Regions from separate parts of the Rossellomorea sp. NPDC077527 genome, predicted to be linked through region 2. Evidence: riboswitches for the same ligand, from Rfam matches in the RefSeq annotation. Region 2 holds a riboswitch; each other region holds the start of a gene.
What was found. A riboswitch is a leader RNA that binds a small molecule or an ion and turns the genes downstream of it on or off. The one in region 2 is predicted to bind thiamine pyrophosphate.
Positions count from the first base shown of each region.

Region 1: it holds a riboswitch for thiamine pyrophosphate, as region 2 does, so the genes downstream of both, ACIGG7_RS13865 (ABC transporter substrate-binding protein) here and tenA (thiaminase II) in region 2, are expected to answer to the same signal.
Region 3: it holds a riboswitch for thiamine pyrophosphate, as region 2 does, so the genes downstream of both, thiT (energy-coupled thiamine transporter ThiT) here and tenA (thiaminase II) in region 2, are expected to answer to the same signal.

Region 1 covers NZ_JBITVL010000003.1:780,194-787,827, forward strand. Annotated here, with positions in the region: gene ACIGG7_RS13850 (ABC transporter ATP-binding protein) at 1-69, opposite strand, end outside; gene ACIGG7_RS13855 (ABC transporter permease) at 71-832, opposite strand; gene ACIGG7_RS13860 (thiamine-binding protein) at 829-1,122, opposite strand; gene ACIGG7_RS13865 (ABC transporter substrate-binding protein) at 1,135-2,121, opposite strand; TPP riboswitch at 2,255-2,364, opposite strand; gene ACIGG7_RS13870 (phosphotransferase) at 2,668-3,567, opposite strand; gene ACIGG7_RS13875 (aldo/keto reductase) at 3,653-4,555, shown strand; gene ACIGG7_RS13880 (Fur-regulated basic protein FbpA) at 4,608-4,856, opposite strand; gene ACIGG7_RS13885 (cation diffusion facilitator family transporter) at 4,900-5,793, opposite strand; gene ACIGG7_RS13890 (heavy metal translocating P-type ATPase) at 5,804-7,634, opposite strand, start outside.
Region 2 covers NZ_JBITVL010000004.1:259,450-267,083, reverse strand. Annotated here, with positions in the region: gene ACIGG7_RS15745 (sensor histidine kinase) at 1-995, shown strand, start outside; gene ACIGG7_RS15740 (response regulator transcription factor) at 992-1,591, shown strand; TPP riboswitch at 1,859-1,966, shown strand; gene tenA (thiaminase II) at 2,085-2,786, shown strand; gene ACIGG7_RS15730 (ECF transporter S component) at 2,779-3,357, shown strand; gene ACIGG7_RS15725 (ABC transporter ATP-binding protein) at 3,370-4,797, shown strand; gene ACIGG7_RS15720 (energy-coupling factor transporter transmembrane component T family protein) at 4,794-5,597, shown strand; gene ACIGG7_RS15715 (thiamine phosphate synthase) at 5,587-6,228, shown strand; gene thiO (glycine oxidase ThiO) at 6,212-7,324, shown strand; gene thiS (sulfur carrier protein ThiS) at 7,315-7,518, shown strand; gene ACIGG7_RS15700 (thiazole synthase) at 7,520-7,634, shown strand, end outside.
Region 3 covers NZ_JBITVL010000001.1:78,092-85,725, forward strand. Annotated here, with positions in the region: gene ACIGG7_RS00365 (histidine phosphatase family protein) at 1-77, shown strand, start outside; gene ACIGG7_RS00370 (thioredoxin family protein) at 118-444, shown strand; gene ACIGG7_RS00375 (RNA polymerase sigma factor) at 644-1,186, shown strand; gene ACIGG7_RS00380 (DL-endopeptidase inhibitor IseA family protein) at 1,305-2,321, shown strand; gene ACIGG7_RS00385 (hypothetical protein) at 2,616-2,915, shown strand; TPP riboswitch at 2,984-3,082, shown strand; gene thiT (energy-coupled thiamine transporter ThiT) at 3,153-3,749, shown strand; gene ACIGG7_RS00395 (DedA family protein) at 3,896-4,495, shown strand; gene ACIGG7_RS00400 (threonine/serine exporter family protein) at 4,723-5,484, shown strand; gene ACIGG7_RS00405 (threonine/serine exporter family protein) at 5,519-5,974, shown strand; gene ACIGG7_RS00410 (beta-propeller domain-containing protein) at 6,087-7,634, shown strand, end outside.

The DNA.
Region 1 (7,634 bases), on a different contig from region 2:
GGAGAGATCATCAAGGACAAGTTCACCATCGAATGACTTGGACATGTTTTCAATAGATAAGGTCGTCATATTACTTGTCCTCCTTTCGATTCCACTTCACCATGATATTTTCTAACAAAAGGATGATACCGAAAAATACCAGGCTTAGGAGCATGATCATGAAAATCGCAACAAAGACCCTATCGGTCCGGAATGAAGACGATGCGAGTGTCATGTAAACACCTATTCCTTTCTGGGCACCTAACCATTCAGATATCACCGCTCCCATTACACTATAGGTAGCTGAAATTTTCAATCCGGAGAAAATGGAAGGCAGGGCATGTGGCCACTCCACTTTCCTGAATATCTGCCCTTTTGATGCTCCCGACATCTTCATATATAGGATGTACTCTGCATTCGTCTGTCTGAATCCATCCATTGCTGAAACCGCCACCGGAAAGAAGCAGATCAACGTAATGACGATGATCTTTGGTAACAATCCAAATCCAAACCAAATGACAAGTAAAGGCGCCAAGACGATAATAGGTATATTCTGCGACAGAATCATCAGAGGATAGAAGGCTTCCCTTACCTTTGGCAGGAGATGGAGCCCAACCGCTGCCCCGATTCCGATCGAACAGCCAATCACAAACCCTACAATTGTAAGAAGCGTCGTTGAAGCAAGATGTCCCTTGAATGCAGACCACGAGGCAACACCTTCTGACCAAATGTCTGAAGGGGAAGGCATCAGCCAAGCTGGCACATCAAATACTCTTATGCTGACTTCCCAAATGATGAATAAAAGGATGAGGACCAAGAAGGGTCTCCATCCTTTCGATAGCCATGTTCTCATCCTTTATACTTCTCCGTTAATTGGTTCATTTCAATACCATCGGGCTGATATAATACTTTGATTTGTGAGATGACGTTCTTGCTTCCTATTTCAATCATCCGTTCATTCATTTGTTCAATCACCTTAAATAAATCTGATAGATTTCCTTCCATCGTCGTTTCTAAGGGATGGACTTCATATCGGACACCTGATTGTTCTATGATGGCAATCGCCTCATCAACATATGGAATGACATCTTCGCCGTTCTTTGTCTTCGGAATGATTTGTATACTTACGAGTGCGTTCCCCATTTTATTCACCTCTTATTTCGGTAAGAATTCGTTCGTGAATGCTTTCTTGCTTTCAAGTTTCTTATCTAATAAATCATTATCATACATCCAAGATGCATAGTTCTCCCACACTTCAAGCTTTTGCTCTCCCCATCTTTCAGCGTCATCCTGATACTTAGGGGCTAACCATTCCTGGCTCTTAATGACTAATTCTTTATCAAGATCAGGAGCTGCTCCCAGAAGGATTTCACCTGCTTCTTTCGGGTTGTCGATGGCATACTCGTACCCTTTGGAAGTTGCGGCAAGGAATGCTTTAACCGTTTCTGGATCTGATTCGATCATTTTTTCATTTGTTGTCAGCACCGGAGTATAATAATCCAATTTCTCAGAATAATCCTTTACATACATCATGTTCAGCTCTTCACCGCGAAGCTCAGCCTCTATACCAGTCCAACCATAGTAAATCCAGGCAAAATCAACATCTCTCTTGACGGCAGTAAAGAAATCAGTGTCTCCCATATTAATGAAATTCACTTTTTCTACATCGGCATTTTTTTGTTTCATGATGGAATCCATCACGGCTTTCTCAACAGGGGACCCCCAGCCGCCATAGCTTTTCCCTTCAAAATCCTTTGGCTTTGTAATACCCTTACTCTTGGGGGATGCAAACCCCGAAGTATTATGCTGAATAACAGCAGCAATGGATACGAGAGGAACATCCTGGACTCTCGCCTGTGTGACACTTTCCTGGTAGCCTACACCGAATTCTGCTTTCCCTGAAGCAACAAGTTGATCGGCTCCGGATTCTCCAGGTAGGATGATATCGACATCAAGTCCCTGGTCCTTAAAGTAACCTTTTTCTTTCGCTACATATAATCCTGTGTGATTGGTATTTGGTGTCCAGTCGAGTACAACCGATACCTTTTTAAGACCTTCTTTCTTCTCATTGGCTGTATCTTTCCCGGCACTACAGGCCGTTAGTAAAAATACTGAACAGATGATGAACATCCATTTTTTCATCTTGTTTCCTCCTTAAATCTTTTGCAGTTTCAACGTTTATTCCATTATTCTTCGCTTATGAAGGTAAATGAATGTAAAACAAAAAAGCGTCCCGGGCTGAAAGCCTTGGACGCATCATTAAACTTGGTTATGTATCGTTTAAGAGAATGTTTCCTACGCTGGTATCAGCCAGTTCAGGTTCAAAGGGTCAGCATCTAAAGGATACAATCTCAACCGGCCATTCCGGTCCCCCTACACATAGAATATGAAATTAACGTTATCTTCTTTCCTACTGTGCCATAGAACGGTTTGTTATTCAAGTATTTCCTTTTAAATTTAGGATCTCTTTTCGCAAAGAGTGTATTGTTATTCTCGCACAGACTATGATTTGCAGATGCTCTGTCACCTGAGTCTGTGGAAGAGGGTGAAGGGAACTAGTGTTGACAGAGCAAAATGGTTCATAAATAGTCAAGAATGTGCATTAGTACTATCTTGGACAGTTTATTGGAGTGGGAATCAATAACAAGCCCATATATCCAAAAGCAACAATCGTTTACGAAAACAGCCTTATTTTAATCCCTGAAAATAATCAGAATTGATCAGTTCCTCAATAAAAAGCATGCAGGATGAGCCCGCTTCTGAATACCCTTGGTGTGAATACAAAAATGCATATTGCAGAAGGAAAAGGATGATGATAGACGGCAATAGTCGATTCTCTGTGGTGGTCAATGAGGTATTGCTTTCATATCCGTCTAGAAACACTTGTATACATCTGATTGAATCGTATCTCTTCTTGTTCGCGCTATTCTTGAGAAGACCTGCGAGGAAGTAAGCGATGTCTGTAATACGGGGGGCAGTCCGAATCCGCGCGAAGTCAATAACACCGATGATTTCTTCCCCCTTCATCAAGATGTTTCCCGAGTGGAAGTCACTATGAACAATTTGGTGTGGCAACTGAGTGTAGTATGACTTCCACCCCTCTATTCTTGATAGTAATCCTGCACCACGTTTTCCGATCGATGTGTTTCCAAGTACGGACATCCACTCTTTTACATGACGTTCAATATCCCAATCCACCACTTCCTGTTGACTGCGATACCCTTCAAAAAGGAGATGAATGTCTGAAAGGTATGCCCCGGCATTTGCTAGTGCTGTCATAGAATATATCTTTAAAGACCTTCCTTCCAGGGCTTTATAAAGTGAATATATTTGTTCTCCTTCTTTCACAAATGGGTACCCTGAAGAAGTTAATAATGGTGATTCAACACAATGGCGGTTTTCCAATAGATAGGAGGTTAAATAGAACTCCTCCCACCTTTTCTCAATGGATAAATCCTCTCTCTTCTTTAAATAATATACTTTCATTCCTTCCTTCACTCTTGCAACATTCGGATGAGGGCCCAGTGGCTCTATGAAAGTGGGATCCACGTCCCAATGTCGTAATATACCCCGCAGAGGTTCAATCATTTCTATTTCCTTTCAAACCGTAGTATTATACTGATAGTATGACTTTGAAGTATTATCTACATACAAAGGAAGAGAGGTTACATCCATGCAAAGAATACAAATGACAGAAGACTTATCTTTCTCCAGGATCATTCATGGTTTATGGAGACTTGCGGATTGGAATCAATCGAAGGAAGAGACATTATCACTCATTCAACATAATATTGAAAACGGAATCACAACCTTTGACCACGCTGACATTTATGGATCATATACGTGTGAAGCTTTATTCGGAGAGGCACTTGCCCTTGACCCCACATTACGGGCGAAGATGGAAATCGTGACGAAATGTGGAATCGTCCTGCCTTCGGATAATCGACCAGATCATCTAACACACCATTACAACACGAGTAAGAAACACATTCTCTCTTCAGTGGAGAACTCTCTCCAGAGCTTAAAAACGGACTACATCGACTTGTTATTGATACACCGACCAGATCCATTCATGAATGGTGAAGAAGTGGCCGAAGCCTTCACTCAATTAAAAGAAGAAGGAAAAGTACGACATTTTGGTGTTTCCAACTTTAAAGATCATCAGTGGAATATGCTTCAATCCTATTTGCCTTTTCCATTAATCACAAACCAAATTGAACTATCTGCTTACCACCTGGAGAACTTCGAAGACGGGACATTAAATCTGTGTCAAGATAAACGTGTTGCACCAATGGCATGGTCACCACTTGCCGGAGGGGCAGTCTTTAAGGGCGAAGATGATAAAGCAATCAGGCTTCAACATACATTAAAGAAAGTCCAGGAAGAAACAGGGGCAAAAGGAATCGACGAGATTCTGTATGCATGGCTTCTTAATCATCCGGCGAACATTATGCCTATCGTCGGGTCAGGTAAGAAAGAGCGGATTCAAAACGCGATTGATTCCCTCTCCATCACATTGAATCATGATCAATGGTTCGAGATCCTCCAAACATCCATGGGTCATGACGTACCATAATATGGTCCCGTATCAAATATAAAAAGACGATCCTTTTCCAAGGTCGTCTTTTTTAGCGAGCAATATCTCCACCAACATAATATTCAAGGTAGACATCCTGTAATTCATTCATCGACAGTTCGTAAAGCTGCTTTCCGAAAGATTTATAAACGCCAATCCTTAATAATTGCTGTATATAAAAATCCTTTTTAAATTCGGGTGTTTTTTTCTGGTGTGTTTTCGTTTCTTGATGTAGCATGTTCATCCCTCCAATTGAGGATATACCCCAATGAAGGAAGGGAATAAACATTCTTTCAACCATTCGAGAAAATCTCCTGAAAGTCTGCCCTGTTCGTTCCGATTGTTCAAGTACAGCAGTGGTGATGACCGCCCAACGCTTTTTCCCCTTCGATTTGAATGGTTGCGTGGTGAATGTCAAACTCCCTTTCCAGAAATTCCGAAAGCTGAGATAATATCACATCCCGATCCACTTCATCTTCTACCACCACATGACAACTCATAGCCGTGTATTCAGAAGTGATACTCCACACATGAAGATCATGAACTTCAATAACTCCTTTCAGGGCGGACATGCTTCTTTTCACTTGGTCCATATCCACATTTGCAGGAGATCCCTCCATTAAGATATGAATCGAATCCTTCGTTACTCTCCATCCGGAAATGATGATGAGGATCGCCACGATGACAGAAGCGATCGGGTCTGCCAGATTCCAATTAAAGAAGTAAATCAGGATACCCGCAATGATGGCCCCGACCGATCCGAGCATATCTCCCAGAACATGAAGAAATGCACTGCGGACATTCAAGTTATGCTCTGTATCCCCTCTCATTAGAATCCATGCGACAATGATATTAACCACTAAACCGATGACGGCGATGATCATCATACTTGGTGATACATCGGGTGTAACGATAAAGCGACGGTATGCTTCCCAGAAGATATAGAGGGAAACAAGTAACAGGGTGATTCCGTTCAGAAATGCTGCTACGATTTCAAATCGTTTGTAACCGTAGGTCTTCCCATTATTGGAGGCCTTTTCCCCTATATAAAACGCGGCGAGACTAAGCCCCAATGCCGCTGCATCACTGAGCATATGCCCTGCATCCGAAAGGAGGGCGAGACTATTAGTCATTACGCCCCCGATCACCTCGACAATCATAAAGGTAAAAATGAAAAGAAAACTGATCAATAATGCTTTTTTATTTTGAGTGTGGCCATGACTGTGATCGTGACCCATATGAAATCCCTCACTTTCGATCTTTTATCCTGAGTAACCGAAGGCCATTCAACGTGACAAGTAATGTCGCACCCATATCGGCAAATATAGCAATCCATAATGTAAGCATTCCTGGAATGACTAGTAATAAAGCAAGAAGTTTAATTCCGATTGCAAAGGCTATATTTTGTTTGATGATGGTAAGAGTACTACGGCTCAAACGAATGATATAAGGTAATTTTCTCAAGTCATCATTCATTAAGGCGATATCGGCCGTTTCCAATGCAGTGTCCGTTCCTGCTCCCCCCATGGCGATCCCAACGGTTGAAGCCGCAAGAGCAGGGGCGTCATTGATTCCGTCTCCTATCATAGCGACCCTTCCGTAGGTATCCATATAATCCTTAACGAAACCTAGTTTTTCTTCTGGAAGCAGCCCGGCCTTGATTTCTCTGACCCCGATCCTGGTTCCGATTGATCTTGCCGTTTTTTCATGATCACCTGTCAACATGACCGTTTGCTCCATCCCCATCTGGTGCAGATCATTGATGACCTCCCCACTTGTATCCCTCACCTCATCCGCCACGGCTACAATTGCTAAAGGAGTATCAGCCGTTCCAAATACCATAACGGTTTTGCCTTCTGTTTGAAGATTTTCTATTTCAGTTGACGGCGTATGAGCAAAAAGACTTTGAGAGCCGATATAGTATCTCTTATCGCCGATCAGTCCACTGATTCCTTTACCCGTGTGGGATTGAAACTCAAACACTTCACAGCTTCTATAGTCCATTTCCATGTCTTCTGCTTTTTTCATAAATGCGTGCGCAAGAGGATGCTGTGAATGAAATTCAAGTGCGGCCATCATCTTCCATAAATCCATTTCTTCCACATCACCTAAACGAATCATATCCGTTACTTCAGGGACTCCCTTCGTAAGAGTACCTGTTTTATCAAAGGCAACGGCCTTCAACCTTCCCAATTCCTCCAAATAAACGCCGCCTTTGATCAGAATGCCGTTTTTGGCTGCATTCCCGATGGCTGTAACGATCGCTACCGGAGTGGAAATAACCAATGCACAAGGACAGCCGACGACTAACACTGAAAGGCCCTGATACACCCAATCAGACCATCCCGCACCAAATAAAAGCGGTGGAATGATTGCTACAAGGAAGGCAATCACCATGATGACCGGCGTATAATATTTTGCAAACACATCGACAAATGCCTGTGAAGGAGCTTTCTCACCCTGTGCTTCCTCAACTAAATGAATGATTTTGGCCAGTGTCGTATCTTCTATCCGTTTTGTGACCAATACTTTTAAATGGCCTTCCTCATTTAGCGTACCGGCAAATACGGCATCACCACGGACTTTTTCCACCGGAACCGATTCACCTGTGATCGCAGCCTGATTGACGAAAGAAGAGCCCTCGAGGATATCCCCATCCATGGCAATTTTCTGACCAGGCTTCACCAACATGATGTCCCCGACTTCTATATCCTCTGCATCGACGATCATTTCAAAACCGTTGCGGATGATGAGTGCCTGCGGGGGAGCGATGTCCATGAGTGAGCGGATTGACTCCCTCGCTTTATCCATGGAATAAGCCTCCAACACTTCACTGATGGCAAATAAAAGGACAACAATTGCCCCTTCGCCCCATTCTCCTATGAATGCTGCACCGATAATCGCGATCGTCATCAGCGTCCTCATATCGAATTCGAGTTTAAGCAGGTTCTTGAAGCCTGCTTCAAATAACCGATACCCACCCGTTACAATCGCTGTTGCAAATGAAAGGGTTGAGAGAAAATGACTATTTTCTACACCCATCAAAGGTAATGAATATGCAATCAGGATAAAGAATACT
Region 2 (7,634 bases):
CGTTTTTTATTTCATTACGTTTCGCCTTCATCTCTAAAGATTGGCCCGTTTATTTATGGACATCGATACTCATTGCGATCTCCATTACAATGACCATACAATTTAATTTTATATATTTTGCTTTTTACATAGCCTACTATAACGGAAATATTAAAAATCGCGTTGCTTTTTTGACACTTTACATTATCCATCTTGTGCTGACAACGGCTTCGATCAACTATAACTTTGTGTTGCAGGATGAATTGTTCCTATCTCAGTTTCCGTTCATTCTGATCATATGGATCAGCGTGATATTGCTGCCGTTCAATATTTATAACCGGAATAAACAAGTACAGCTTGAAGATCAGCTTGAAGATGCAAATAAGCGAATTTCGGATCTTGTCAAACAGGAAGAACGTCAAAGGATTGCCAGGGACCTCCACGATACGCTGGGTCAAAAACTTTCGTTGATTGGTTTGAAAAGTGACCTTGCGAGAAAATTGGTCTATAAAGATCCAGAACAGGCAAGAAATGAATTGCAAGATGTTCAACAAACGGCAAGAACCGCATTGAGTGAGGTCAGGACAATGGTCTCCCAGATGAGGGGAATCCGATTGAAGGATGAGATTGTCAGGATCAAACAGCTCTTAAAGGCAGCTGATATCGAATTCATCTTGTGTGAAGAAAGCAACCTTCCACAAGCATCTCTCTTTATGGAAAACATCTTAAGCATGTGCTTAAAAGAGGCAGTGACGAATGTAGTCAAACATAGTAAGGCTTCCTACTGTGAACTCCTTATTGAAGAATCGGATAAAGAGATGACCATCTTGGTGAAAGATGACGGTGTAGGGATCGGAAGTGATTACTCACAGTCAGGAGGAAGCGGTCTGATCGGAATGAGAGAGCGGTTGGAATTTGTGAATGGCAGTCTCGACATTGTTTCGGATGAAGGCACCACCTTGATTATGCGGGTGCCAAAAGTAATCAAGCAGACAGATAGGGAGGGAATGGAATGATTCGAATTGTGATTGCCGAAGATCAACGGATGCTGTTGGGCGCACTGGGTTCGCTTTTAAGTTTGGAAGATGATATGGAAGTGGTAGGAAAAGCGGGCAATGGAGAAGAAGCCATTGCCCTCGTCCACGAACTTAAACCTGATATATGCATTATGGATATTGAAATGCCCAAGAAGACCGGCCTTGAAGCAGCTGAGGAATTAAAGGGGGAAGATTGCAAGGTGATCATCCTTACTACTTTTGCAAGATCAGGTTATTTCCAGCGTGCGCTCAAAGGTGGAGTGAAAGGATATTTGTTGAAGGACAGTCCTAGTGAAGAACTGGCGAACTCGATCCGACTTGTGATGGATGGCAAGCGCATTTATGCACCTGAGCTAATGGATGATGTCTACAGTGAAGAGAACCCTCTTACAGACAGGGAAAAAGAAGTACTGGAGCTTGTTGCCGACGGGAAAAACACAAAGGAAATCGCCGATGAACTACAGCTTAAAACAGGAACTGTCAGGAATTATATCTCTACCATACTCGACAAGCTTGAAGTGAAAAATCGAATCGAAGCCATCACACAATCGAAAGAAAAAGGGTGGTTTAAATAATTCGAGGGACGGACCTTTTAACAAGGTTCGTCCCTTTATGGTCTAGCATGATATTGAATATTTATTCTATTCTAAAAAGAAGAGATAAAGGGACTGACGAATTTTTTTAGAAAAAAATATTTCATCAAAAATGAAAACTGCTAAATCTTTTGATGTCATTGCATCCAAGGGTCAATTTGTAACTGATAAAAAACTATGATTTGTGCTATTTGTGTTGACAACGAAATGAATCATGATACGATAACATCGAAAACAAAATTTCATAAGACGATCCACTAGGGGTGCCTTCTAAAAGGCTGAGATTAAAGTGTGACTTTAAGACCCTTTGAACCTGATCTGGTTGAGACCAGCGGAGGGAAGTGGTGTTTGAAGGTCACGGAGAATACGATTCTATCATTCTGATCTCAAGCCACTTTCTGTATGCGGTATGCATCATGGAAAGTGGCTTTTTTTGTTGCCCATTTCGGGTCGTCTGGAAAAGGAGTAGGAAATAATGTCATTTTCAACGGTGTTACGAAATGAAGTCAAGGAAATTTGGGACGCGAGCTTCCATCATCCCTTCGTCAAAGGGATCGGGGATGGAACGCTCCCCATCGAGAAGTTCAAGTACTACCTCTTGCAAGATGCCTATTATCTTTCACATTTCTCGAAGGTGCAGGCGCTCGGTGCGTCAAAAGCAATGGATCTACATACTACATCACGAATGGCATCGCACGCTGTAGGAACAAATGAAGCAGAGCTTTCACTTCATGAAAATTTCTCGAAACGATTAGGTATCACGGAGGAGGAAATACAGAATTTCAAACCGGCTCCCACAGCATATGCCTATACGTCGCATATGTATCGTTCTGCGAGATATGGAGGTCTTGCGGATATCTTGGCGGCGATTCTCCCATGCTACTGGCTCTATTACGAGATAGGGGAACGCTTGAAATCATGCACTCCGGAAGAGCCGGTTTATCAGGAATGGATTGAGGCATATGGAGGGGAATGGTTCAAAGAGTTAGTCGAAGAACAAATCAATCGTCTTGATGAATTGGCAGAAACAATGAGCGCATGTGATAAAGAAAGAATGAAAGAAAATTTCATTTTGAGCAGCATCTATGAGTTACAGTTTTGGGAAATGGCTTATACTCTTGAAAAATGGCCGTTTGCTCTGGATGCCGGAAAGAAAAGGGGTGAGCAGCATGTCTAAATTAAAACTGACGGATATTTTAGTAACAGTAGTCATTTCCATCATGTTTGGAGTTATTTATAAACTTTGGGGACCATTTTACAACTTAATGAAGCCAATCGGTTTACATGCGGATCAATTCATCTATGGAATGTGGTTCATGGCGGCCACAGTGGCATTCTTGATTATCCGAAAACCGGGAGTGGCCCTTTTAGCCGAAATCGCCGCTTCATCCGGGGAGTTTCTCATGGGTTCAGAATGGGGACTGGAGGTGCTTTTATTTGGAATCATTCAAGGGTTGATGGCAGAGTTGTTTTTCTTTATGACGAAATATAAACGCTATGATCTTTCGATTATATGTTTCGCGGCAGTTGGTTCTGCATGTGGTTCCATCTTTATGGACTACATGAAAGGATATATTGGAGATTTGGCCCTTTGGAATCTGTCCTTATTCATTGTTGCGAGATTACTTGGTTCGATTGTCATCGCCGGTGCAGGATCTTTTTATTTGGTTAGGGCCCTCGAGAAAACCGGAGTCACAAGTCTTGTAAGGCGTGCTGATCAAGAAGAGTACGATTCATTGCATCATTAAGAGGTGAACTTTATGCATGTTGAAAACCTTCGACTTAAAGTTCCCGGATCGGAAAAACGGATGTTTAATGATGTCAGTCTGTCAATCAATGAAGGGGAAAAAGTATTGCTATTGGGTCCATCAGGATGTGGTAAATCAACACTTCTTCATGTTTTATCCGGGGTGATCCCCCGGTCTGTGGATGTCCCTATGAGAGCTTCCAACATGGAGATAGCTGATTCATATGGATATGTATTTCAAGATCCCGACTCTCAATTTTGTATGCCCTTTGTAGATGAAGAATTGGCCTTTGTCTTGGAGAATTTACAAATCAAGAGAGAGGAGATGAAAGAGACCATTCGCAGGCTGTTATCGGAAGTGGGACTGGAGATGAAAGATCCCCATACGAAAATCTCAACATTATCAGGAGGTATGAAGCAAAAGTTGGCCATTGCCTCTGTTCTTGCTCTAGAACCCCATACTCTATTCCTGGATGAACCGACCTCACTGTTGGACGAGGAAAGCACAGCGTCTGTTTGGAAAACAATCAAAGAGATTTGTAAAGACAAAACCCTAGTGATTGTAGAGCATAAACTCGATCATGTTCTGGAAATTATAGATCGGATCATTCTATTCGATGCAGATGGAACCATTATGGCGGATGGAACGAAAGAATGGATCCTAAGCCGTTACAAAGAAACGTTGAGGTCTTTAGGTGTTTGGTATCCGGGCGCGTGGGAAGAATATCTGTCATCCCGATGCCAGAGGGAGATTCCTTCGTTTGGACCAGTGATTGCAAGTATGGAAAACTTTAAAGGCTATATTCAAAAAAAAGAGAAGATTCACCTGCCGCATGCTGCGATCCGGAAAGGAGAATGGATTGCCATTACAGGAAGGAATGGTGCAGGGAAATCAACATTACTTCACAGCTTAATGAAATTCATTCATACAAGCGGGACGTACGAACTAAATGGAATGCAGGTGAAGGGGAAAAAGGTTCCCAAAGATTGTGCGTTTGTTTTTCAAAATCCCGAATTACAGTTTGTCACACATTCCGTTTTTGACGAAGTAGCTTACAGTTTTCGGCTGAAGAAATTAGATGAAAAGTGTGTTGAGAAAGATGTGGAAAATTTACTCCAGCGATTCATGCTTGATCCATATAAGTTTCATCATCCATATACGCTATCCATGGGGCAAAAACGCAGATTAAGTGTTGCAGCTTCCATCGTTCCCAATAAGGAGATTCTATTATTGGATGAACCAACCTTCGGGCAGGACGCACAAAATACCTTCGCACTGATTGAAATGCTCCAAGAGTTACAGCGTGAAGGCGCAACCATTTTGATGGTGACTCATGATGATAAAATCATCCAACACTTTGCATCCAGGGTATGGACAATTGAAAAAGGACGATTGCTTCAAGATGTGGATGTAGAAGTAGCAAGGAGAAAAGCGCTGTGAATATGGAATTTGTTTATAAACATACCTGGCTCCATGACATAAACCCGAGCTTGAAATTGATCGTGATGATCGGACTTTTTGTATTTTTACTATTTGTTCATTACCTTAATTGTCTTATGTATTTGACATTGTTCGCTTTCCTCTTATTGTGGTCGTTCTCAGGATACTCAAGGAAATTAGTGCTGCTACTGGTCTTGCCATTTTTCCTTGTCTTTCTGTCTACTGCATCCTCAATGATTATGTTTGGGAAAGGAGAGACAACGTGGCTTACGTGGGGGTTGATCGAAGTGACGGAGGAAAGTTTTTACAGGGGGGTTCATATAGGATTGAGAGCATTTGTATTTGCTGTTTTAGGCCTCTTATTTGCTCTTACAACGAGACCTGTCCTGCTGTTTTATTCACTCATGCAACAATTACGCCTAAAGCCGAAGTATGCTTATAGTTTTATGGCCGGACTAAGGCTGATTCCCATCATGTTGGAAGAATTCAATACGATTGGAAATGCCTTGAAAGTCAGGGGGATTCGAGAACAAAAAGGAATGAAGCATCAAATTCATAAAATACAAGCTTACTCCATTCCCTTATTGGCGCAAAGTATCCGAAGGGCACACAGAATAGCGGTTGCAATGGAAACGAAAGGATTCGTTGGCGATGGGGAGAGGACCTATTTCTACAAAGTCGGCTTTTCGAAATTTGATGCGTATTTTATCGGGAGCATCATTCTCATGATTTTAGTAAGTTACTTCCTTTCTATTAGTCTACCAATTTTTCCGACGGGAGATGTTCGCTATGGAAATTGAAAAAAGAAGACGATTACATGTCATTTCCACTGGTCAGCAATCAAGGGAAGAATTGGTGAAAATCTCGAGAACCATTCACCCCTATATTGATATGCTTCATATTCGTGAAAGAAGCTGGACAGGAGCTGAGTTGATTGAAGCCGTTGTAGAATTAACGGCTGTGGGAGTGCCGTTAAGGAAACTGTGTATCAATGACCGTGCAGACATCGCTTGTATGAAACATGTAAGAGGGGTTCAACTTGGACATCATAGTGCTCCTGTTGGCTTAGTGAAGAAGGCTTTCCCATCTTTGAAAATCGGGTCATCGGTGCACAGTATGCAAGAAGCCCTTCTGGCATATGAACAAGGGGCAGATTTTCTCCTTTATGGAAATGTTTATGATACAACGTCGAAACCAGGGAAGAAAGGGAAAGGGATTGTAAATTTGGAAGAGATTGTTTTGAACATTCCCCTTCCCGTTATGGCCATCGGGGGTATTACACCCGGACGAGTAGATGACATTGTTAGAACCGGTGCAAAGGGTATCGCGGTCTTGTCAGGTATCTTCCTTTCTGAAGACCCTCTAGAAGCAGCCCGGGCTTACTATAAAGCAATCCATAAGGAGGTGAAACAGCTTGGCGAAACAATATGATGTGTTGATTGTAGGTGGAGGTGTGATCGGCTGCTCCATTGCGTATCAGCTTTCCAAAAGAGGAAAAAAAGTATTGGTGATGGAGAAGAATCGATTAGCATCCAAGGCCTCCAAAGCCGCAGCTGGAATGCTTGGAGTACATACTGAATTAACGGGGGGCAGTCCCCTCTATCGACTGGCGCAGAACAGCCGTAATTTGTACCCTGCCCTTGCACAGGAATTAAAAGAAGTAACCGGTATGGATATTGAGTATGTTGAAAATGGAATGATCAAACTTGCAAGGACAGAGGAAGAGGCACAGAATTTAGTAACTGTCGCCTCCCAAACGGAACAGGATGAACAGGTAGAATGGCTATCCCCTCTTAAGCTATCAGCCTTCGAGCCTCATCTTTCGAAGCAGGTGGCCGGTGGTTTATTCATTCCACGGGATGGAAACGTCTCGGCCCCGAAACTAACTGAAGCGTTGGGGATCGCTTCAGTCAGATTAGGGGCTGATGTCAAGGAGTATACGGATGTATATGATTTTATTGTTGAAGGAAGCAGGATAACGGGAGTTCAAACGTCTATCGGTTCCTATTCTGCATCTGAAATAATCGTTGCAGGCGGTGCTTGGAGTCAATCACTATTGGGGAAAATCGGTTTAACACTTCACTCTTTTCCAGTCAAAGGTGAATGCTTTTCGGTGAAATGTCCCCGGGAATTGGTGGAAAGGACCATTTTCACTGAGGGTTGCTACATTGTTCCGAAGGTGGGTGGACGATTACTAATAGGGGCTACAGAACACGCTAATACCTTTGATGAAAGCATTTCCGTTAGCGGAATGATGAGTTTAATGAAGAAAGCTACAGAAATTCTTCCAGACCTTATCCATACCGATTGGGAAAAAGCCTGGTCAGGGATACGGCCTCAAACACACGGAGGACTTCCAATGATCGGAAGGAGTGAAAGGTGGGAAGGGCTCTCCATTGCAACAGGCCACTACCGAAATGGCATTCTCCTTGCTCCCATCACCGGAGTCATGATGGCAGACCTATTGGAAGGCAAAGAGAATCCATTACTACATTCATACGTTGGGAGTTCTAGAAAATGGAATTAAGGATAAATGGACAGCAGGTGACAGTGCCTGACACAATCACTACGATAGAAGAACTTATACACCATTTCAAACTGAAGAATCGAACGATTATGGTTGAACAGAATCACACCATTTTAAGAAAAGAAGAACATGAAAAGGCAGCAGTTGAAAACGGAGATACTATTGAATTAGTCCAATTTGTAGGAGGCGGTTGACATGTTGAAAATCGGAAACTATACATTCCATTCCAGATTATTGTTAGGAACAGGGAAATATCCTGATTTTGATATTCAGAAGAAAGCGGTTGAGGTTTCTGGTGCAGAAATTCTTA
Region 3 (7,634 bases), on a different contig from region 2:
AGCGTGGATTTACCGGACCATCCTTTAGGAGACCGTCTAACGGTAAGTTGTATGTATATCAGGACCGGACTGGATGAATTTAAACGGTAGGTGTGAATAAAGAAGGGGGAACGCAAAATGGAAGAAGTCCATTCTCTGGAAGCCATCAAGTCAAAGCTCGAAGCTGAAAAGCTTGTATTGCTATACATATCAAGACCCAATTGCTCTGTTTGTCATGCACTCCTGCCACAGGTGGAAAAGGTGTTGGAGGAATTCCAATCTGTGTTCCCCATCCATGCCGATGCAGAAGAAATACCTGAAGTAGCAGGAGAATTCTCCATCTTTACCGTTCCTGTCCTGATCATGTTTGTGGAGGGGAAAGAAATGTTCAGAAAAGCACGCTTCGTGCCAATAGATGAACTTCAGAGCCAAATATCCCGTCTCATAGAGATGTTAGACAACTAAACAAACGTTTGATCAACTGTAAATATGATTGATTTAATGAGGCTGAACGAGCTGAACAGTTGTTTAAGACGACAAAACATCTGATGAAAGAGCTGTTATAATAATGGCTCTTTTTCTATTGTATGGAAATTTATTTAAATGAATTGAAACCATATCCATGTCAGCAACGACTAATAAATACAGTAAAGGGGGGAAGGCTTTGAGAGAGGATCACGACCGATTGGAAGGGCTCTATGAAACGTATTTCCATGATGTTTATCAGTACTTATTCTATTTCACTAACAATTCATCCGAAGCAGAGGATTTAACCCAAGATACCTTTATGAGAGTGTTTAAAAGTTATCACAGCTTCCGTAATCAATCCTCACTGAAAACATGGATCATTTCCATTGCTAAACGGACGGCGATTGATCATTACCGAAAGAGAAAGCTCATCTCCCTTCTCCCGGATGTCCTTTTGAATTTACGAAAAAGTGAGGAAGGCATACCGGAAGAAGAGGTGGAGAAAAGCGAAGAGTGGCAGAAGGTTCAGGCGGCACTTTCCAAGTTGAAACCGGACTATCGGAATGTCGTCATCCTTAGGGGATTGAGAGAATACTCCGTCAAAGAAACGGCGGAAATCCTAGATTGCAAGCCTTCTAAAGTGAAAGTGGATTATCACAGGGCAATGAAGCAGTTAAAAAAAGAATTAGGACATTCCAATGAAGAGGCGGTGCTGGTAGATGAAAGAAAAATTCAATGATGACATATTACAATCTTTGAAAAACCGACCAGACCTTGCTCCGCGCAAAGAATTTAAGAGCGAGTTGAAAACTAAACTATTTGAGGAGATAGATGGGCAAAAAAAGAGTGGGAGGAAAATGGGAAGATTGGTCCCGAATGTATTGGCTGCAGCCTTTATATTGGCGGGGATATTCTTGACTTTCGAACTGATCGATGTCGAAAGGGACGGTCAAAATGCTTCAAAGGAGCAGGACGTCATCGTAGCTCCTACCCCAGAAGAGCCTACCGAGCTGGATGAGCCTACGGCAGATAAATTGATTGTAGAAGCGTTCAATCGATATGATACCGTCCTTAATGATGAAGGGATGGGTGAGACCTTTATCTATGAAGGTGAGTCCTATCGGTATATGAGTGAAGGATTTGATTCAGAAGAAAAAGTGATTCACTATCTATCAAAAAGCTTTACCCCGGATGCTGCCGAGAAGCTCCTCGGGAACCATCCCTTCATTGTGTATAAAGGGAAATTGGCCCAGCCTGATGTAACTTTTGAACCTGGCAATGTATGGACCGACACCACGGCAGTCAAAGTGAGGACGACAGAAGCCATGAGTGATGTGACATACGAAATACCGGTTTCGGAGGGGCTTGGGAGAGTCAATGTTCAAAGCTTCAGACTGGTTTTTGATGGAGGATGGAAGTTCAGTGTGAAGTTGCCATTTTCATTTAGAGAAGTAGAGAAAGAGACCAAAGAGTGGAACCTCACGTTGACACTAGAAGAAGAGGCGGTCTACCAGGAATTTTCCCGGGATCCAAGAGAAGAACATTTACACGGGTTATCACCCATCAGCATTGCAAAAATTTATGTCCAGGCAACGTTGGATGAAAGAGACGACCTGGTTTATGAAATGTACACAGACAGGGCAGGGTATGTACAGTGGACCAAGGAAGAAGACGAGAAGTTTCCCAAAGCGGACAGGGGGACAAAGGAAAATATTCTACGTGTATACAAAGGTATAGAAAACGGTAAATTTATTCAAACAGGCGATACGGATGGATATATTAAGTATGACAATGGTAGCGAAGGGGGTATGGGCTTTCAAATGGTCAAGGATGAAGATGGCTATTGGAGCGTAGGATTCATGCCGACTCAATAGAGTGCATGAATCTGGGATTAAATAGAGTAAGTAAGTCAATATATTCTAAAACACGAACAGTAAATGTAGTATGTTGATTGGGACAGAAGGTGCTCAACTCACATATAGCGAAAAGTGGTACCTTGAGTGATTGGAAAGGGAGCAAAATAAAGGCAATTAAAATAGAGCTGCTTAAAATGGGTATTTTGTCACATTCCATTAGAGTAGCTCTTTTGTCATGGCTTATTGAATAGGTATATAATAGAGAGTATACGAGTATAGTAGTCAAGAAGAAATAAAAAGGGGGCTAGATGAATGATCAGATTGTCCAGGACAAAGAGAGTCATGTTACTCGGTTTCGCAATCATCCTCATAATAGTAGCCAACCGGATTTCCACTGTACAGCACCTGACGGCAAGAATCGCCACCAACCTCTATGTGAGCCTTAAATACAAGGATCTGGATCTGGAATACCAAAACGTCGAATTTTCACCCCAGTTTGGAGATTACTCTGTCGCATATAAGGACAAGGATGGAAAAGTATATGGATTCATGGTCACCCCTAAGTCAATGCCCGTCATCATTCTTCACGATCCTCTCAGTGAGACACCTTAAGGAAAAGAGCCTTTCGACCTTTTAATCTATCATTTTTGATGTATAATAAAGCATAATAACTTCATAAACGTTACCACAAGGGGAGCGAAAGCTGAGATTGAACAATGTGTTCTGACCCTCTGAACCTGTTAGTTAGGACTAGCGTAGGGATGTGGAAGATACGCCTCTTTGTGCGTGTTTTAATTCATGCATTCATCCTCCTTATGGTTTCGTTTTATTACATGAGGAGGATTTTTTATGAAACACACTCGACTTATTGTATTGCTTGAAGCGTCATTGATGGCAGCCTTCGCCGTCATCCTTGATATGCTGCCCTCTATTAAGCTATCACCAAGTATCTCCATTTCCATTGCCATGGTTCCAATTTTTCTATTGTCCTATCGAAGGGGCTGGAAAGCGGGACTGACAGGGGGCTTCTTATGGGGAATCCTGCAGATCGCCCTAGGGGATGCCTGGATAGCAACGCCGGTTCAAATGGTGATTGAATACTTCATTGCCTTTGCTTTTATCGGTTTCGCGGGGATGTTTGCCGGGAAGATACAGGGTTCATTAGGAGACAGTCGTCGATCCAAAGCGATTCTATGGGTTGTGATCGCTACATTTGTAGGAAGTCTCGCCCGCTATTTCTGGCATTTCATCGCAGGTTTCGTGTTCTTTGCCGAATATGCACCGGATGATATGTCTCCATTGCTCTTCTCTTTCATTGCGAATGGTATCACAATGCTTGGGTCGGCTCTGTTGTGCTCCATTGTGTTGGCGATCATCACCAATATAGCACCAAGACTGATTAAAGTACGGACACATCAACATGATATCAGCCGAAAGGCTTCATAGAAACAACAAGACTGGTCCATTCCAAAAGGCCGGTCTTTTTTTGTCAATACACCCCAAGTCTTAGAGTAATTTACTTCTACGGCTTCTGTTGAATAAACGGGCCTTTTTCTATACTGAAGATACGATGATTGTCAGGAGTGAGTCGAATGTCAGATTGGATCTTGAATATAGCGGAAGAGTGGGGGATTTGGGGTGTATTGTTTTCTCTATTTATTGAAGGAAGTGCTTTTCCTTTTGTGGGCACATTTTTTATCGTGACGATGGGATTCATCCTGGACTTAACGTGGGTGGAAATCGGGATTATTTCGGTTGCGGGAAGCCTTCTATACACAGTGGGAAGTTATATTCCATTTTACATCAGTTTGAAACTGGGGGATAAATTGGAGGAGAAGCTACATCCCAAGAAGCTGGAAAAGCTTAGGGCAGCCGGTCAAAAATTCAATCGTTATGGAATATGGAGCGTAGCGATTGCGAGTCCACTTCATATAGGGAATGTCATCCCATTCCTTGCGGGCATGGCGAAAATGGATGTGAAGGCCTATTCCCTCCTCACGATGCTCGGTATTGCTCCATCCACTTTTCTGTTTTTGAGTATTGGACAGTTATATGAGGGAGAGAAAGAAGTGATTCTTAAAATGATGGAGGACTATCAAGTGGGGGCCTTTATCGTTTTTGTCATCATAACGGGTTTGTACGTCGTTTTAAAAAGGAAGAAGAAGAGAAGGGTGTACACGAAAAATCACTAATGGGATTGGAGATGTGTCGTCAAGAGGACCACAAATACTGAGAAACAATTCATAAGCCTTACATAAGGGGGGACAAGGTCCTGAATATTGGACTGTTTATACCCCAAATCACCCCCGTTCCCTCTCCCTAGATTAAATCTACGTAAAATCCTGCCGTTCCTCATTGCTTACACCACGTCTTTCCTATAAACTAGACCTATTCAAAAAAGCGCGTGTGGTGAAATCGTATGGAAGCAAAAATGATAAGAAGATATGACATTATGGAGGTCAGCCTGCTGGCAGGTAAAATTATGCTGCAAAGCGGTGCAGAGACCTATCGCGTCGAGGATACGATGATGCGGATTGCTGCTTCTTATGGGATAACAGAATCCCACAGCTATGTGACGCCTACTGGAATCATCTTCTCGATTGAAACCTCGGAACCGACAAAAACAAAGCTGATCCGAATCAACGAGAGGTCAACGGATCTTGAGAAAGTGACCCTCGTGAATAGTATCTCGCGGCAAATCAGCCAAGGGCATCTGACCCTTGAAGAAGCATACAATGCCCTTGAGAAGTTGGATCAGTCCGACTTATCATACACTTTCCTGATCCAGGTGGTGGCGGCAGCCATTGCAAGTGGATGTTTTCTCATCATGTTCCAGGGGGGATGGAAGGACTTCTTACCGGCACTGATCACAGGGGGGATCGGGTTTACAAGCGTGATTCATTTACATCGCCTCGTTCCGATCAAGTTCTTTGCCGAGTTCCTTGCCTCCTTCATCATCGGAATGGTGTCATTCGGGTTTGTCCATCTCGGAGTGGGGCAGGAGCTGGATAAGATCATCATTGGCTCCGTCATGCCGCTGGTTCCAGGTCTCCTGATTACCAATGCTGTCAGGGATTTAATGGCGGGGCATTTAGTATCGGGCCTGTCAAAGGGCGCGGAAGCCTTCTTAACCGCGTTTGCCATCGGAACGGGTATTGCCGTTGTGTTTACTTTAACGTAAGAGTGTATGTCATATAAGGAAAGGGTGAAAAGGGATGCTCATCATCGAACAATTAGTGACCAGCTTTATTTCCGCCGCCGCATTCGGGATTATCTTTAACGCTCCAAAGCAGTCCCTCTTCAAATGCGGAATTGTTGGAATGCTGGGGTGGATCATCTACATACTCATGAGTTTAAATGAAGCCGATACTGTACTTGCCACGTTATTGGCCTCCTTTGTCGTGGCGGTGGTCAGTCAGGTGTTTGCGAAAATGTACAAAACCCCGGTCATCATCTTCTCTGTCGCCGGGATCATCCCTCTCGTACCCGGCGGACTTGCGTATGATGCCATGAGAAACTTCGTACAAAACGACTACAATGCCGCCATTAACCTGGCAGCCAAAGCGTTCATGATCTCAGGCTCCATCGCCATCGGGCTCATCTTCTCCGAAGTCATCAACCAGGTCATCCGAAACGCACGCCTGAACGCCAGCGCAAGAAGAATGAGATAGAGGGACGGACCTTGCTTTTTGTGGGGTCTTTTTTTTATTCCGTCACTTCCGTGTAACCATTCATCCCTCTTGACGTCTAATCAACAAATAGGACATATAGGAGGGTCATGCTATGAGTAAGAAATCGTATCTGCTCATTGTTCTTGGTGTTGTTCTTCTGGTTGGTATCGGAGTGTTCATGTACAGTCAAAGACCTGTGGTGAAGGCGGAGGGGAAATGGGCGGGAAATCTCCTCATAATGGAGAATGACTCGTGGAATCTACAATTTTCTACTCCGCTTAAGAAAGACACCGTGACGCCGCAAAACATTTATGTGAAAGATTCCGATGGGCGGGATGTCAATGTCATACTAAAGCTCAGTGAAGACCGCCATTCATTGCAGGTGCTCGCACCGAATGAAGGGTATCCTCTTAAACCTCAAGCATTCACACTTCATATTTCTCCAAACGTGAAAACCAAATGGGGATTATCATACACCGGGGACACAGAGATCCCTTTTGCTGTCACCTCTCATTTGCCAAGCATTCAATCAGGGGAAGCCCTGACGAAATACTTCAAGGACGTTTTAAAATTGAATAAGGAAAGTCCGAGGTTTTCTCTGTTTGGAAGGGAAGAGAAAATGGAGTCTGCGTCTTCAGAGGACAGCGCTTCAGGTGAATCCGATTTTTCAACAACGAATAATCAGGTTCAAGGCGTTGACGAGGGGGATTTGGTCAAGACTGATGGGAAGTACATCTATCAATTGACCGATCGGAAGCTGTTGATTACAAAGGTGAAGCCTGAGATGGAAAGGATATCGACCATTTCGTTCGAAGAACATGTGCAGCCGCAGCATCTTTTTTTGAATGGAGACCAAGTGCTTGTCATCGGAAACAGCTGGTCACCACCTCTTAAGGAGGGTGATCAAGGTAGCCAGTCTAAGATTCTGCCGGTAGAGGGTATGACGGTGGCGCTCTTGTATGATGTATCGAATAAAGATAAGCCGTCCCTTCAAAGAAAGGTAGAGCTTGAAGGTCAGTATAAAGCTTCCAGGAAAGTGGATTCTACTGTCTACCTGATTTCCAGTATGTATCCAAACTACTGGATGCTTGAACGGGATGCCGACCTTGATGTAAGACCGAGGGTAAGTGATAGTTTGACGGGGGATGATGCGGAGCCGATTCCTTTCGAGAGCATCAAGTATTTTCCGAAATCCACTTCTCCAAACTATACCTTATTGACAGCATTGGATATGGAAAATCCGAAAGCTCCCCTTGCCGTCAGTTCTTATCTTGGAGGGGGAGAGGCAGTGTATATGTCGAAAGAAAATCTGTATATCGCTGTAGAAAAATACGAGGGGCGGGATTCTCTTAATACGAACATATATAAATTTGCCGTTCATGATGGAGAAATCACATACGCCTCATCAGGAAAGGTAGAGGGAAGGACGTTAAACCAATTCTTTATGGATGAGCACAAGGGATATTTTCGAATTGCCACGACGGATGGAGAAGTGTGGAGCAATGACTCGCCATCGTCCAATGCTCTCTATATATTAGATGAAAACATGAAAAACGTAGGAGAAGTAAAGGATTTAGCACGGGGGGAGAAAATCTATTCTGTCCGGTTCATGGGAGACAAAGCATATATGGTCACTTTTAAACAAGTCGACCCGTTATTC